DNA from 2 places in the Azotobacter chroococcum genome. Region 1 is predicted to be linked to the other one. Evidence: predicted binding sites of a transcription regulator. Region 1 holds the regulator's gene; the other holds the start of a gene.

Region 1 (3,404 bases):
GACAAGTGTGGCAGCCAGATGCAGCTCAAGACCGGCCGCTTCGGCAAGTTCTTCGGCTGTACCAACGCCGCCTGCAAGAACACCCGCAAGCTGCTGAAGAGCGGCGAGCCGGCGCCGCCGAAGATGGATGCGGTGAAGATGCCGGAGCTGCGCTGCGAGAAGGTCGACGACGTCTATGTGCTGCGCGACGGCGCCTCCGGCCTGTTCCTCGCCGCCAGCCAGTTCCCGAAGAACCGCGAGACCCGCGCGCCGCTGGTCCTGGAGCTGCTCCCGCACCGGGACGAGATCGACCCGAAGTACCACTTCCTGCTGGATGCTCCGGCCAAGGACCCGGAAGGCCGCCCGGCGGTGATCCGCTACAGCCGCAAGAGCAAGGAGCAGTACGTGCAGAGCGAGGTCGAGGGCAAGCCCAGCGGCTGGCGCGCCTTCTACCAGGACGGCCGCTGGGTGGTCGAGGACAAGCGCTGATCCACGCCGTTCGCCGCGTTTTCCCGCCTGCAGGGCACCCGCCGTCGGAGACGAAGGGTGCCGTCCGTGCGGCGGGTCCATACTTGCACCCCGGCCCGGTATAGTGGCTGTCTCGAACCGGAGGGCGCCGTCATGGCCCACGAGCTGTATACCCGTACCAACCAGAAGCTCTATTTCGCCGGCCTGGCGCTGACCTCCCTGCGCCAGGCGGAGGAAGGCCGGGCGCTGAATGCCCAGGCGCAGGCCATGGCGGAGCGCGAGGCGGCGCTCTTCCACCTGCATGGCGCCCTGCTGGGGCTGTGCCATGAGATCGCCGGTTTCTATCGCCTGCCCGAGGCCGGAGCGCCGCAGGTCGGGCGCTTCCTGAATGCCGAGCTGTTGAGCGCGGCGCCCAGTCCGGAATTGGCGGAGCTGGTGGAGCTGGCCGGCCAGCCGGAAACCTGGCTGGCGCAGCTGCTGGCCGAATACGCCCGGCTGTTCCAGCCGCCGCAGGCAGCGAAGAAGGTCAAGGTCGATCCTCGGCTGCCGCTGATCGAGGCGGTCAGCCTGGACGAGGAGGAAGAGGCGCCGGCCTTGAGCGCCGCGCAGCTGGAGCAGTGGCGGCAGTCGCTCAAGGAACTGGCGCTGCGCTTTCGCGAGTCCCTGACCGAGTGCTGACCCGGCAGGGGAGGGGCGAGGCGGCCCATCCAGGGGTGCCCGGGGCCGACTGTTACATTACAATGTCCGGCCTTCCCCAAGAGCAGAACCCCATGCCTACGTCCTTTCTCGAAATTGTCGAACTGCCCGACGGGCGCATCGCCTTGCGTCGCGCCGATGACGAAGAGGAGCTGGTCATCCTCGACTTTTCCGAAAGCGCGAAGAGCTTTCTGCAGGGCCATCACATCGAGGTGGCCAAGGCCATGCTGAATGTGGGGGTGCAGATGGCCGGACGCCTGGCCGAGGGCGACTTCGAGAGCGATGAGCTGCCGCGGGTTCTGCACTGAATCCGGCTTCATCCGGGGAAATGGGCGACCATCTGGCCGGGTCCCGGGCTTGTTGCTTCAGCCCAGGCGGATGTTCAGGCTCTGTGCCTGGCCGGTCCGGGCAGCCTGGAGCAGGCGCTGCCGGGTCGACCGGTTCACCGGGCTCAGCCAGCTGACCACCGTGTGGCTGCGTCCCAGGCGCAAGGCTTCGCAGACCAGCTCGCTGGCCTCCTGTTCCCGCGCGGGTTGCAGCAGGAGAATCCGCTCGCGGTTCAGGCCGGCCTCGCGCAGCCAGCCGTGGCTCAGATTGGCGGGGGGCGCCACCAGGGTCAGCCAGCGCCCGTCATTCCCCTGACTCAGCTCGCGCAGCATGGGCGCGAGCAGGAACAGGCACTGGTCGGCACCACCACGCAGGCTGACTTCGCTGAAGGGCTCCGCTTCCCGGGCCGGGGGCGATCCGGGCATGTCCTTCGTGCAGCGGAACGGTGGCCGGGCCGGGGCCGCCTCGAACAGCATCAGCTGCGAGGGTTTCAGCGGCTGCGGGAGCGGGAGCTGCATGGTTCCTCCTAGCGGCGTATCACGCCGACACTCAATCCTTCGATGATCAGGTCCTGCTCGTTCAGATCGATCTCGAGCGGGGCGAATTCAGGGTTTTCGGCGATCAGCCAGACCTTGTCTCCTTCGCGCTTGAAGCGCTTGACCGTGACCTCGTCGTTGAGGCGCGCTACCACGATCTGGCCGTTGCGCGCCTCGCGACAGGTATGCACGGCCAGCAGGTCGCCATCGTAGATGCCGACATCCTTCATGCTCATGCCGCGCACCCTCAGCAGGTAATCGGCGCGGGGATGGAAGAAGTCGGGATTGATCCGGCAGGTTTCCTCGATGTGCTGTTGGGCGAGGATCGGTGCGCCGGCCGCGACCCGGCCGACGACGGGCAGGCTGCCCGGTTCGCTGTCGGCTTCGCCGCCAGGGATGCGGATGCCGCGGGAGGCGCCCGGAGTCATTTCGATCGCCCCCTTGCGCGCCATCGCCTTGAGATGCTCTTCCGCCGCATTGGGCGACTTGAAGCCGAGCTCGCGGGCGATCTCCGCCCGGGTCGGTGGATAGCCGTTCTCCTCCAGACAACGCTTGATGAAGGCGAGGATTTCGACTTGGCGAGGCGTCAGTTTGGACATGGAGGCTGCTCTGTCTTTTTATCCAGGTCCTGGGATTATATACAGTGCCGTTTCACTGGCAACCTCTCGATACGGCAACGTCGGCAATCCCTGCTCAGTCCGGCGTTCGAATTGAAATACAATGGCGGCTAAAAATGACAGGGTTGTCAACCGCCGGAGGAAGCATGCCCCACTCGGAAACTGTCGAGCGCATCCTGGATGCTGCGGAGCAGCTGTTTGCGGAACGGGGGTTCGCGGAAACCTCGCTGCGGCTGATCACCAGCAAGGCCGATGTCAATCTGGCGGCGGTGAACTATCACTTTGGCTCGAAGAATGCGCTCATCGAGGCGGTCTTTTCCCGGGTCCTCGGCCCTTTCTGTGCCTGTCTGGAGCGCGAGCTGGACCGCCGTCAGGCCGCTCCGGAGCCCTGCCTGAGCCTCGAGGAGCTGCTGGAGATCACCATCACGCAGGTGCAGTCGGCGCGCCCGCGCAGCGGCAGCGACCTGGCCATCTTCATGCGTCTGCTCGGCCTAGCCCTGAGCCAGGGGCAGGGACACCTGCGGCGCTACCTCGAGGACACCTACGGCAAGCTCTTCCGGCGCTACCTGCTGCTGCTGCAGGTGGCGGTGCCGCGGATTCCGCCGCTGGAGCTGTTCTGGCGCACCCACTTCATGCTCGGCGCGGCGACCTTCAGCCTGTCCGGGATGGATACGCTGCGGGCCTTCGCCGAGGAGCGCTTCGGGGTGCAGACCTCCAGCGAGCAGGCATTGCGTCTGCTGGTGCCCTTTCTCGCCGCCGGCATGCGCGCGCAGAGCGTCCT
Region 2 (3,404 bases), 430 kb from region 1:
CACCGACACGTCGAAGGTACCACCGCCCAGGTCGTAGACGATGACGGTGTGGTCACCCTTGGCCTTGTCCATACCGTAGGCCAGCGCCGCGGCGGTCGGCTCGTTGATGATCCGCTTGACGTCCAGACCGGCGATGCGGCCGGCATCCTTGGTGGCCTGGCGCTGGCTGTCGTTGAAGTAGGCCGGCACGGTGATCACCGCCTCGGTGACCGGCTCGCCCAGGTAGTCCTCGGCGGTCTTCTTCATCTTCTTCAGCACTTCGGCGCTGATCTGCGGCGGGGCCATCTTCTGACCCTTCACCTCGACCCAGGCGTCACCGTTGTCGGCCTTGACGATCTTGTAGGGCACCAGCTTGATGTCCTTCTGCACCACGTCTTCTTCGAAGCGGCGACCGATCAGGCGCTTGACCGCATAGAGGGTGTTCTGCGGGTTGGTCACCGCCTGGCGCTTGGCGCTCTGGCCGACCAGGGTTTCGCCGTCGTTGCTGTAGGCGATGATCGACGGCGTGGTGCGCGCACCTTCCGCGTTCTCGATGACCTTGGCCACGCCGTTTTCCAGCACGGATACGCAGGAGTTGGTGGTGCCCAGGTCGATACCGATGATTTTGCCCATATTCATTCTCCGAAACTTTGATTCAGCAGGCCGTTGAAAACCCCTGCGCTAACCCTTCCACTGGCCTGTCGCCGACCTCGCAGGGCCAGGCGCGAAAGCCTATAAATGCATGCCCTTACAGATGGGGGCGGGCCGCCCCATTTCAAGCCTGCCCGTCGCTCGAGGGCGTCGGCGCCTTGCTGACCACCACCATCGCCGGACGCAGCAGGCGGCCGCTGAGCAGATAGCCCTTCTGGAACACCTTGAGCACGCTGCCCGGCTCGGCACTGGTGCTTTCCTCCATGGCCATCGCCTGGTGGTGCTCGGGATTGAAGGGCTCGCCATGGGGATCGAGCTGCTCGAGCTGGTAACGCTTGAGCACGTCATGGAACATCTTCAGGGTCAGCTCCATGCCTTCGCGCATCGGCCGGATCGACTCGTCGGCCGGATCGGACAGCTCGATTCCCCGCTCGAGGCTGTCGACCACTCCCAGCAGGTCCTGGGCAAAGCGCTCGAGGGCGAACTTGTGCGCCTTCTCCACATCCTGCTCGGCGCGCCGACGCACGTTCTGCAACTCCGCCGCGGCACGCAGGGACTGATCCTGGGCGGCAGCCAGCTGCTCCTCCAGCGCCTGCACGCGAGCAACCAGGTCCTCGCCGGCAGGGGCACCTTCGGCGGCCGGGGTCGCCTCGGGCGTCTGGTTATCGAGGTTCTGTTCGTCAGCCATGCATCTCTCCTTTCAAAAAGCGGCCACGGGCGCGGCTCGTGTTTCTGCCGCCCTATATGGGGATGCAATTCAGCGCTTCAAGAGGAACTGCGCAGCCCATCGGCATTTCGCACGCCAGCAGGTTGTCGGCACAAAACCGGCTACTGTATATACGCACAGAAAACGCATTCCGGGAGCCTCGCCATGCTGGCGCACCTGTCGATCCACAATTACGCCATCGTCGAACACCTGGACCTCGAGCTGGATGCGGGCATGACCGTCATCACCGGCGAAACCGGCGCCGGCAAGTCGATCATGCTCGACGCCCTCGGCCTGGCGCTGGGCGACCGGGCCGACAGCAGCGCCGTGCGACCGGGCGCGGACAAGGCGGACATCCTCGCCAGTTTCGACCTGACGGCGATCCCCGAGGCACAGGCCTGGCTCGCCGCGCGCGACCTGGAACGCGAGGGCCCGTGCATCCTGCGCCGGGTGATCACCGCCGAAGGCCGTTCGCGCGCCTACATCAACGGTGCGCCCTGCCCCCAAGCCGATCTCCGGGCGCTCGGCGAACTGCTGATCGACGTCCACAGCCAGCACGAACACCAGTCCCTGCTGAAGAACGACACCCAGCGACGCCTGCTCGACGAATATGCCGGTGCCAGCGACCTGGCCCGCCAGGTGCGACTGGCCGCACAGCGCTGGCGGCAGACCCGCCAGGAGCTGGAAAGGCGCTGCAGCGCCGGCGACGAACAGCGCGCCCGCCAGCAGTTGCTCAGCTACCAGCTGGAAGAGCTGGAGAATCTCGCCCTCGGCGACCATGAACTGGAGGAACTGGAGGAGGAACACAAGGCCCTGGCCAACGCCGAACACCTGCTCGGCAACTGCCGCCAGGTCATCGACCTGTGCAGCGAGAGCGATGCCGGCAACGTACTTTCCGCCCTGACCGCCAGCCTGCAGCGCCTGACCAGCCTGCAGGCGCAGCCCGGCCCGCTCGGCGAGGCGATCGGCCTGCTGGCCAGCGCACAGATCCAGGTCGAGGAAGCCGTCGGCGAACTGAACCGCTTTCTCGACCACTTCGATGTCGACCCGCAGCGCCAGCAGAGTATCGAGGAACGTCTCGATGCCATCTACAGCCTGGCGCGCAAGCACCGGGTCCAGCCGCACGAGCTGATCCCCCTGCAACAGCGGCTGCTGGACGAGCTGACCGGACTGAGCGCGGACGACGAAACGCTCGAGCGCCTCGACCGGGAGCTGGCGGCCTACGCACGGCATTACCAGGAAAAGGCCGAAGAGCTCGGCGGCCTGCGGCGCCAGGCCGCCGAGCGCCTGAGCATGGCCGTGGAGCAGCAGATGCAGCGCCTCGGCATGCCCGGCGGGCGCTTCGCCATCGAACTGCATCCCTCCGCCTCGAGCGAGCCTCATCCCCAGGGACTCGAACAGCTCGAGTTTCTGGTCAGCGCCAACCCCGGCCAGCCGCTGAAGCCCCTGGCCAAGGTGGCCTCGGGCGGCGAACTGTCGCGCATCAGCCTGGCGATCCAGGTGATCACCGTACAGACTTCGCGCACCCCGACCCTGGTCTTCGACGAGGTCGATGTGGGCATCGGCGGCCCGACCGCCGAAGTGGTCGGCCAGCTCCTGCGCCAGCTCGGCCGGCACGGCCAGGTGCTGACCGTCACCCACCTGCCCCAGGTGGCCGCCCAAGGGCATCGCCACCTCTTCGTGCACAAGGCGCGCGGAGTCGACGAAACCCGCACGGCAGTCACCCGCCTGGAAGGCGATCCGCGCATTGAGGAGCTCGCCCGCATGCTTGGCGGGCTCGAGCTGACCGAGGAGTCCCTGGCCCACGCCCGCCGAATGATCGGCAGCGTCCAGGTCTGAGCGACACTGTCGGCCAAAACCAAGAAGGCGACCTTTCGGTCGCCTTCTCTGTGTTGCGCGATGACTTGCCCCGAGCCTCAGGACTTCTTGCGCACGTAGAGCACCAGATTGTGATCGACCAGCTCGAAGCCGTGCCGCTTGACGATCTCGCGCTGCAGCTTCTCGATGTCCGGATCGTAGAACTCGATCACCTCGCCGGAGTCCACGCAGACCATGTGGTCATGATGAC

The links. The regulator LexA, encoded in region 1, represses DNA repair genes until DNA is damaged. The targets are predictions, from matches to a motif close to CTGTNTNNNNANACAG.
Region 2: the regulator LexA is predicted to act here: its motif matches at 1,462-1,477, upstream of recN (DNA repair protein RecN).

What each region holds. Positions count from the first base shown of each region.
Region 1 covers NZ_CP011835.1:1,286,750-1,290,153, forward strand. The annotation lists gene topA (type I DNA topoisomerase) at 1-468, shown strand, start outside; gene ACG10_RS05950 (DUF6586 family protein) at 601-1,125, shown strand; gene ACG10_RS05955 (hypothetical protein) at 1,218-1,451, shown strand; gene sulA (SOS-induced cell division inhibitor SulA) at 1,509-1,988, opposite strand; gene lexA (transcriptional repressor LexA) at 1,997-2,605, opposite strand; gene ACG10_RS05970 (TetR/AcrR family transcriptional regulator) at 2,770-3,404, shown strand, end outside.
Region 2 covers NZ_CP011835.1:854,675-858,078, reverse strand. The annotation lists gene dnaK (molecular chaperone DnaK) at 1-612, opposite strand, end outside; gene grpE (nucleotide exchange factor GrpE) at 755-1,318, opposite strand; gene recN (DNA repair protein RecN) at 1,502-3,175, shown strand; gene fur (ferric iron uptake transcriptional regulator) at 3,253-3,404, opposite strand, start outside.